DNA from 3 places in the Peribacillus sp. NPDC056705 genome. Region 1 is predicted to be linked to each of the others. Evidence: riboswitches for the same ligand, from Rfam matches in the RefSeq annotation. Region 1 holds a riboswitch; each other region holds the start of a gene.
What was found. A riboswitch is a leader RNA that binds a small molecule or an ion and turns the genes downstream of it on or off. The one in region 1 is predicted to bind glycine.

Region 1 (3,283 bases):
AACTTTTGCAGAATGCTTTCTGCCTTTGGTCCTTGGATGGCAAGCTGAGCGATGTCTTCCGAAATATTTTGGAGCGCCATCTCTCCTTTTACACGCTGCTTCATCCATTCGTAATCTTTCTCAATGTTTGCTGCATTAATGACAAGTAAATATTTTTCATTCCCTAATTTATAAACTAATAAATCATCGACCGTTCCACCGTCTGGATAACACATTGCGGTATACTGTGCTTGATTGATGCTAAGCTTTGTCACATCGTTTGTAACAAGGTAGTTAATATAACTCTCGGCATCTTTCCCTTCCACAAGCACTTCTCCCATATGAGAAACATCAAAAAGTCCTGCTTCTGTTCGAACAGCTTCATGCTCTTCTAATATGCTTGTAAATTGAACTGGCAGAGCCCAGCCACCAAAATCAATAACTTTTGCCCCGTACTTTTTATATACTTCAAAAAGCGGTGTTTGCTTTAATGCTGTTTCAGTACCCATGATCTACCCCCAATTATGATTATTTGCAAAATAAATGTTCTTTCATCCGTTTGCCGGTTTCTTTCATCGCCAGGCCTCCAAATGACGTTTCTCGAAGGGTCCATGGCATATCATTTCCTACCTTATACATGGCATCACAAGGAATGCGGCTTTCAATTCCAGCTAGAGACATGTCAGCCGCTGAAAATGCAATCGAAGCTACCCTTTTCTTACACAGTTATTGGCTGTTGAAATAACGGATAAACATCACAAATCCCTTTGGTTGTTTCTCTTGCTTTCTCAAGAACGTCTTTATTTCCTTTACTCTTTAGAACAGTTGCAATCACTTCACCAATTTTCACCATTTCTTCTTTCTTCATGCCTCGAGTCGTTAAAGCTGCTGTTCCCATTCGGATACCGCTCGTAACAAATGGCTTTTCTGGATCATATGGAATCGTATTTTTATTAACGGTAATGCCCGCTTCTTCTAATAATTTCTCTGCTTCTTTTCCTGTTAAATTCCACGGACGCAAATCTAAAAGGACAATATGATTATCTGTTCCACCAGAAACAAGGGCTGCACCTTCATTTTTTAATGTTTCGCCAAGTGTTGCAGCATTTTCAATGACTTGTTTCGCATAATCCTTAAAGCTTGGTTGTAAAGCCTCGTTGAAAGCAACCGCTTTTGCTGCAATGATGTGCATGAGTGGGCCGCCTTGAATTCCTGGGAACACGGATTTATTAATCGCTTTGATAATTTCTTCATCGTTCGTTAAAATGATCCCCCCGCGAGGTCCTCTCAATGTTTTATGAGTAGTACTTGTCACAACATCTGCATATGGGATTGGGGACGGGTGAAGACCAGTTGCTACCAGCCCTGCTATATGAGCCATATCCACCATAAGTTTTGCACCAACTTGATCGGCAATTTCTTTAAATCTTGCAAAATTAATCGTTCTTGGATAGGCACTTGTCCCTGCAATAATCAATTTAGGTTTTTCTTTCTTTGCCATAGCTTCCAACTCATCATAATCAATTAATTGAGTATCTTCTTTAACTCCGTAGGACACAACTTCAAACCATTTTCCTGAAACGCTGACTGGACTTCCATGAGTTAAATGGCCACCATGTGAAAGGTTCATCCCCATCACTTTATCACCAGGCTGCAGCAGTGCGAAAAAAACTGCGAAATTGGCTTGTGCACCTGAGTGAGGCTGAACATTTGCATATTTTGCACCAAAAAGTTTCGTTAAGCGCTCAATAGCTGCTTGTTCTGCCACATCGACAAATTCACATCCACCATAATAGCGCTTTCCTGGATAACCTTCTGCATATTTATTTGTCATCACGCTTCCCATTGCCTCTAATACATCTGGGCTAACGAAGTTTTCTGATGCAATCAATTCCAGGGTTTGATGTTGACGTTGTCCTTCCTTCTCAATCGCTTCAAAAATGGTTAAATCATTTTGTTTTAAACTCATTTCATTTTCCCCCTAATCATTTTTTGATTATTCTGAATTTTAATACGGTTCGAGACACTAAAATCTCTTTCCCGCTACATCTACTTTTCTATGAAGACTGTTAAAAACAGTATGATTTACTACCTTTTTTGCACGCAAAAAAGGACAGAAAAGGGTAACGTAGCGTTCTCTACCCTTCTCTGTCCTTTTACCTGAGAGTTTAGCTCCATTTTAAATAGAACCTTTCCCCTTTGGTGGCGTCCTTGTTTATACGCGCTCTCCAGAGGTGCGTCCAGTTGTGGTTCCATCTACCTGAGAGATTTGTTCCAAGGGTCTTTTTGGAACTTGCTCCTTCGGTGGCTTGTGTCGCATTGCACTCTCCCACAACTGTCATTCGCTTATTCAATTTGGTACATTTAGAATAGTAGTTGTGATTAATTATGTCAAGCAATTTTGAAAGCGTTAACAACACTATTCTAAAATAATCCCTTTCTCATCAAAATATAAGCATTCATATATCTTAATGGTTGCTTATTAAAGCGGGCAGACTGCCACTTAATTTCCCACTACCTTCCTCTGATTCGTCTGATCTACCTTCGTTTTTCGCATCTTATAAATCGCAATCAGCAAAAGAAACCAAACAGGAGTTACGAACAAGGCAACACGAGTATCTTCCGCAAGTGCAAGCACAACAAGTACGAACGCTAGGAAAGCAAGGATCAAGTAATTAGAAATTGGATAAAGTGGTAATTTAAATTTGTTCATTTTCGCTAGATCTGGCCTTGTTTTGCGGTATTTCAAATGACTGATGACAGTAATTCCCCAAATAAAGATGAAACATACTGTAGAAATACTTGTAATTAACGTAAATACTCCTTCGGGCATTAAATAGTTCAAAACAACGGAAGTTAGAATGACGACAGTTGAAAAGGCCAATGCATTGGAAGGTACTTTACGGGCATTAAGTTTTGCAAATGGCACAGGTGCATTTTTATCTTTGGCAAGTGAGTATACCATCCGGCTTGTACTGAAGATTGCGCTGTTACATGCCGAAGCGGCCGATGTTAGGACGACAAAATTGACGATACCGGCAGCTGCAGCGATACCAACTGCCACAAATACTTGGACGAATGGGCTTTCCGATGGGATGATTGCGTTCCACGGATAGACACTCATAATGACAATAAGTGCGCCAATGTAGAAAATTATAATCCGGATAGGAATATTATTGATTGCTTTTGGGATAACTTTCTCTGGATCTTCTGTTTCACCCGCTGTAAGTCCTACAAGTTCAATACCAACAAACGCAAACACTACCATCTGGAATGAGAGGATAAAGCCATTTATTCCATTTGG
Region 2 (3,283 bases), on a different contig from region 1:
AAAATGGACAGCACGAAGCTGAAAAATATCCTGAAAGAACGTTTAAAAGATGAAAATCGCACATTCAAATTCGATAGCAAGCAAGATACGTTACGGGTGGAAAATGTGAAGACCGGGAAGGGGATCACCATCGAGTTGCCTCCTGTACTTGCTAACTATGAAAACGTACAGGAAAAGGCCATCGATGAAATTATCTATTACGTGGAAGAGGCCCTGAATGTGATGGGGGGAGAACACAGCATGGAAGGCAAGGAGAAATTCATTTTCCCAGTCATCCGCTCGACCTCCTTTCCAATGGAATCGGAAGCAGGAAATCCATTTTTATTCGATGAGCATACGGCTGAAACCCGGATTTTTTATGCCCTTGATTTAGGGAAAACCTACCGTCTTATAGATGAAAAGATGATTCAACGGGAAAATTGGCAGGGTGACAGGATCCGTGAAATTGCCCTTTTCAATGCCCGTTCCCTCTCCACTGAAATGAAGTCGGATATCGTTGCAGGTAATGCATTTTATTTTTTGAACACGAATGATGGGTATGATGCCAGCAGGATCCTGAATGAATCATGGCTTCGGGAAATGAAGGACAAGGTCGAGGGAACCATGGCTGTTGCCATTCCCCATCAGGATGTCATCATCATTGCCGATGTGAAGAATGATACGGGCTATGATATTCTTGCTCAAATGGCGATGAGCTTCTTTGCCAGCGGGCATGTTCCGATAACGGCTCTATCATTTCTTTACGAAGAAAATGAGTTGGAGCCCATCTTCATTATGGGTAAAAACAAAAAGCGTGAACAATGATATATTAAACTTTAAAAGGACCGTGTCAGCATCTGACATCGGTCCTTTTAAAGTTTAATAGAGTTTATGACTCTTAGAGTTGATATTTATTTTTTTATCGGTGATAATTAAATTGTAATATTTTGAAAATACAGAATAAAACGATAGAACGAGCGTATGAACGTTGTGGGAGAGTGCAAAGCATTGAGCCGCCGAGGGAGCAAGTTCCGAAAATATCGCTTGGAGCAAATCTCTCAGGTAAATGGAACCGCAGCTGGACGCAACTCTGGACAGCGCGCAGGAAGTGTGCCGCCAACTGGGAAATCTCCACGACCAAAATGGAGTTGAATTCTCAGGTGAAAGGACAGAGAAGGGAGCGGCAGGTTTGCGCAACCCTTCTCTGTCCTTTTTTAATTGGCTTTATGCATACAAAAGGTTTGCAGCGAACACGGAACTTACTAATATGCCAATCAACTTAAAATAATGGGGGAGAATAATCGTGAATGTGAAAAGCAAATTAATGAACATGCTGGAAGCCCGTAAAGAGGAAATGGTTCAAATCCGCCGTCATTTACACGAGAATCCGGAGCTATCCTTCAAAGAAGAGAAAACGGCAAAATATATCATTGATTTTTATAACGGGAAAGATGTATCGATTCAAACGAATGCAGGAAATGGATTAGGGATCATCGTGACGATCGAAGGCGGGAAACCAGGGAAAACGATAGGTCTCCGTGCCGATTTCGATGCACTGCCGATTACAGAAGAAGCGGAGGTTCCGTTCCGTTCAAAAAATGAAGGTGTCATGCATGCCTGCGGACACGATGGGCATACCGCTTATTTATTGGTACTGGCAGACTGCATCATTGAGCTGAAGGATTCCCTATCAGGTACGATCAAAATAATTCATCAACATGCAGAAGAAACACCTCCTGGTGGAGCAAAGAGCATCATGGAATCAGGGGTTTTGGATGAACTGGACGCTGTCTTCGGAATCCATTTATTCCCTTCGCATCCAGCAGGGGTCGTCGGGTATCGCAGCGGCTATTCGATGGCTGGACGGACCTATTTCAAATTAGCCATAAAGGGTGTAGGCGGCCATGGTTCCTCCCCGCATATGGCTAATGATACCATTGTGGCAGGCGCCCATTTCGTGACAGCCGTACAAACCGTAATCAGCCGCCGCTTGAACCCTTTTGATATGGGCGTAGTCACAATCGGCTCCTTCGATGGAAAGGGAAGCTTTAATGTCATTAAAGATCGTATAGAAATTGAAGGGGATGTCCGTTATATGACGGCAGAGACCCAGCAGCTGATCGATAAGGAAATCCACCGGATCGTTAAAGGGATAGAAACGGAATTTGATGTTCAGTGCGAGCTTACATATGTGCCCGATTATCCTCCGTTATATAATGACCCTGAACTGACTGGATTCGTGAAAAATAGCCTGGAAAGCATGAATGACAAAGATATTAAGAATGTTGTGGAATTTCCGGTTTTCTCAGGTTCGGAAGATTTTTCGTATTATGCAGAAAAGATTCCTGGCTGCTTCTTTTACATTGGCTGTAAACCGAAAGGGGTGGAGAAGGCCTATTTCAATCACCATCCTAAATTCGATATTGATGAAGAGGCCCTTTTGATCGCCTCCAAATCAGTGGCGCAGGTTGTATGCAGTTTTTATGAATGGAAATAGTCTTCTTTGATCTTTGTTTGCAAAAAAAAAACGCAGAAACCCACAAAACACCGTTCGGTATTAACGAACGGTGTTTTATGGGTTGCGGCATGTATTTGAATGCCGCCGGCGGTTTCATGAAGGATGTTGCAATGAATTGGCCAGTCTGCTTCCAAGGCTGCATGAAAACTTAATCTCTTTGTAAACGCGATTTAACAGCGGTGTTTTATTTAAATAGTAGACTAGGGGCTAATGTTAATTCGCAATTGATAGGTTTAAACTCATTCCAGAAGGGGTTTAATAGGGTAGGAGTTCTGCGAACTACGTTAAGTTAGCAGGAATGCGATAAAAAATATAGATGCCAATCCCAATTCAGCTTAAATTTTCTCGATATTTTTAAAATAACTGGTAGAATTAGTTACATAACTACAGATGTAGAAAGAGTGATAGTTTTGAAATGGCTAAATAAGATGAAAAAATGGTTCCAAGCAGAGGAAATTATTGAAATCGAAGAAATTATTATAGATGAGCCGCTTGATGAAGAGACATTAAAGAAAATGGATTTTTCAAAGCTTTCGAAGTCAAAGAAAGAAGAAATAAAAGATTATAATCAAAAAGTGGAAAAAATGTCCCAGACGCCAGACCCGGATACGAAAATCCTGTTTCAATATCCAAAAGGACAGTTCAAGTTTCCGCTCATTCCAGACCGGGAGCAGAATAAAAGAAAGCCTAGGGAAAGGAACAGGGAAGAAAATGAACCCAAACAGGGGAAAAATGTGACCAAAGAAACAACGAAAAGGCCTGTAAGGGATAGTGAACCAAAACGGA
Region 3 (3,283 bases), on a different contig from region 1:
TTCCTTTTGATCCATCCGAAATAGGCTTGAATTTGGAAACAGCATCATACAATGCCTGTTCCGTTGGAGAAAATTCAATGGTGATGGTTTCCACATGCCGTTTTGTCCATTCAATGCCAGTATCGGCCCGCCGGTTTCGAATCATGACAGTATTGACCAGTTCCTTTAGGTGTTCATCTTCAATGATGTTGCGGCCTTTCCCTTTATACTTTTCCGAAAAGAGCGAAGCATTTCCCAAGTGGCCCGGTTTCAATAACGAAACGAGGTGAAAAATCTCCTCGACTTTATTTTGAATCGGAGTGGCTGTCAGGAGTAAACAAAATTTCTTTTTCAGATTTTGGACGAATTCATAGTTCTTCGTCTTATTATTTTTAAGTTTATGAGCCTCATCAATAATGATGAAGTCATATTCCTGAGTGAAAATGATATCTCGATGTGGAGCGCGTTTCGCTGTATCGATGGATGAAATGACTACATCACAGGATTCCCAAACATAACTTTTTCTCTGAACGACTGCAGGTATATGAAACTTGGTATTCAATTCAAAAGCCCATTGTGTGACAAGGGAGGCTGGAACAAGGATCAATACTTTTTTTACAAGGCCCCTAATCATATACTCTTTTAGGATCAAGCCTGCTTCAATTGTTTTTCCGAGCCCCACCTCATCAGCTAAAATGGCCTTTCCATTCATCTTTTCCACCACTTGCTTCGCTGCTTCCAATTGATGGGGAAGCGGGGTTAACTGCGGAAGGTGCTTGGGCGCCTGTAAACCTTCAAAATCAGGGATGATAAGATTTTCCTCCATTTGAACCGCCAACTTATAAAGCTCCCAATTTCCCCATGGACCGTCATTTTCCATTTTTTGCAGAAGCTCGTCATTCCATTCAGAATTGAAGGATATATTGATTTTCATAGAAATAACTCCCTCTTAAATCATAATTTCCTTAATAAAGGGTCAAAACCCGAACATTTCGTATGTGAAGTAAGAAAAATATTTCTCTTCAAAAGATATTGCAGAGATAAGTTTCTTAGGGTAGGATATAAGTATATTTAGAAAATTCAATTTCCAAACGCTACAAAGAATCTTTGTACATCTATTTTGCAGTTCGCGTTTTCTTAGTATGGGCTATAGGCTCTTAATTTATCCAAGATTACTGAAGGAGACACTCAAACGGTTTCTGAAGTTTTAGGAGAATTGGCAGAGAATGCATTCCATGATGCTCAAAGGTTTTACCGATGCTTGGGGCTATTTCGCTTCCTTTCATTGGCGAAACATTCATATGCGGGTGAAGATAAGGGGAGAGACTACGGATGTAGCGCCGAAGGAGCAAACTTAGCAGTGAATCTCTCAGGCAAAAGAACTCTTATTGGACGCAACTCTGGAGAGCGCCGCCCGTTTTGGGACGGCCACCAAAGGGGAAAACCTATTACATAGGTAAACTTTCAGGTTTCAGGACAGAGAAAAAGCTCAAATGGGCTTTCTCTGTCCTTTTTTGTGCTTTTTTCACATCATGAATCAGGATATACCTGATGCGAAATGACAAGAAGCTTTTGATAATGAAGCCAATCAATTTTTTAAAAAAATCTGAAGGGGGTCATTTTTTGACCAATTTAAAAAGAACACCACTATTTGAGGTTTATCGTGAATACGGAGGTAAAACGATCGATTTTGGCGGCTGGGAACTTCCTGTCCAATTTTCGGGTATTAAGGACGAACATGAAGCCGTACGTACAAAAGCGGGGTTATTCGATGTTTCCCATATGGGGGAAGTCGATGTTAAGGGTCCTGGAAGCCTTTCCTTTTTACAGAAGATGCTGACTAATGATATATCAAAGCTGCAGCAGGGCGGTGCCCAATATACCGCCATGTGTTATGAAAACGGAGGCACGGTTGATGATCTTATCGTGTATAAAAGGGCAGAGGACGACTATCTGCTTGTGGTCAATGCAGCGAATACAGAAAAAGATTTCAATTGGCTTCAAGCTAATTTAACGGAAGATGTCCAAATTACGAATGTATCGAGTGACTATACACAGCTGGCACTTCAAGGACCATCTGCAGAAAAGATATTACAAAAACTATCGGGAAATACTGACTTAAGTGAAATTGGATTTTTCAAGTTCAAGGAAAATGTCCTGATTAACGGTATCTCCACGTTGGTATCCCGTACTGGATACACTGGTGAAGATGGTTTTGAGATATATAGTGACAGTGAAAATGGTCCTGCCCTTTGGAAGGCGATTATGGAAGCCGGAAAGGAAGAGGGGGTTCAGCCGATTGGTTTAGGTGCTCGTGATACCCTGCGTTTTGAAGCGAAGCTGCCGCTGTATGGGCAGGAGCTTTCAGCGGACATCACCCCGATAGAAGCCGGTATTGGTTTTGCAGTGAAAGTGGATAAGGAAGTGGATTTTTTCGGGAAAGCCGTTCTTGCTGAGCAAAAGGAGAATGGAGCTCCCCGCAAGCTTGTGGGAATTGAAATGATTGACCGTGGCATTCCGCGTCATGGGTATAAGATCTACAGCGGTGATAAAGTCATTGGTGAGGTCACGACCGGTACCCAATCACCCACATTGAAGAAAAACGTGGGATTGGTAATTATCGATAAGGAATTTTCGGTACTGGATGCGGAAGTCGAAGTGGAAATCCGTTCCAAGCGTTTGAAAGCCGTTATCATACAAACACCTTTTTATAAAAAACCACGTAAATAGAGGGGAATGGTCATTAGATGAAACATCGTTATTTACCCATGACAGAGCAAGATAAACAAGAAATGCTGGAAGTGATAGGGGTATCTTCTGCTCAAGAACTTTTCAATGATATCCCTGAAAGCGTTCGTTTTCAAGGAGAATACTATATTAAGCCTGCTAAATCGGAACCTGCATTAATGAAAGAATTATCAAGGCTAGCTGCCAAGAATGCGGACCTTAAAAACTATGCTTCCTTCCTTGGTGCGGGTGTCTATGATCATTACGCACCGGTCATCGTCGATCATGTTTTATCCCGTTCTGAGTTTTATACGGCTTATACACCGTATCAGCCAGAAATTTCACAGGGTGAGCTTCAGGCGATCTTCGAATATCAAACGATGATATGCGAATTGACGGGAATGGATGTAGCTAACTCCTCCATGTATGATGGCGGGACGGCGCTAGCCGAAGCAGCCATGCTTGCTTCAGGCCAGACGCGGCGCAAGAAGATTCTCATTTCAGGAACCGTTCATCCTGAATCAAGGGAAGTTGTGAAGACATATGCGAAAGGGCAACGGGTGGAAGTGGTCGAAAT

Region 2: another riboswitch for glycine. It lies ahead of ACFRAK_RS03635 (amidohydrolase); the one in region 1 lies ahead of glyA (serine hydroxymethyltransferase).
Region 3: another riboswitch for glycine. It lies ahead of gcvT (glycine cleavage system aminomethyltransferase GcvT); the one in region 1 lies ahead of glyA (serine hydroxymethyltransferase).

The regions. Positions count from the first base shown of each region.
Region 1 is NZ_JBHTYI010000020.1:37,876-41,158, forward strand. Features, by position in the region: gene gcvT (glycine cleavage system aminomethyltransferase GcvT) at 1-488, opposite strand, end outside; gene ACFRAK_RS19770 (L-serine ammonia-lyase, iron-sulfur-dependent, subunit alpha) at 508-705, opposite strand; gene glyA (serine hydroxymethyltransferase) at 698-1,948, opposite strand; glycine riboswitch at 2,118-2,221, opposite strand; gene ACFRAK_RS19780 (amino acid permease) at 2,483-3,283, opposite strand, start outside.
Region 2 is NZ_JBHTYI010000002.1:242,873-246,155, forward strand. Features, by position in the region: gene ACFRAK_RS03630 (DUF1444 domain-containing protein) at 1-804, shown strand, start outside; glycine riboswitch at 961-1,064, shown strand; gene ACFRAK_RS03635 (amidohydrolase) at 1,289-2,476, shown strand; gene ACFRAK_RS03640 (DNA translocase FtsK) at 2,908-3,283, shown strand, end outside.
Region 3 is NZ_JBHTYI010000007.1:133,403-136,685, forward strand. Features, by position in the region: gene ACFRAK_RS11880 (DEAD/DEAH box helicase) at 1-913, opposite strand, end outside; glycine riboswitch at 1,287-1,374, shown strand; glycine riboswitch at 1,378-1,461, shown strand; gene gcvT (glycine cleavage system aminomethyltransferase GcvT) at 1,603-2,709, shown strand; gene gcvPA (aminomethyl-transferring glycine dehydrogenase subunit GcvPA) at 2,727-3,283, shown strand, end outside.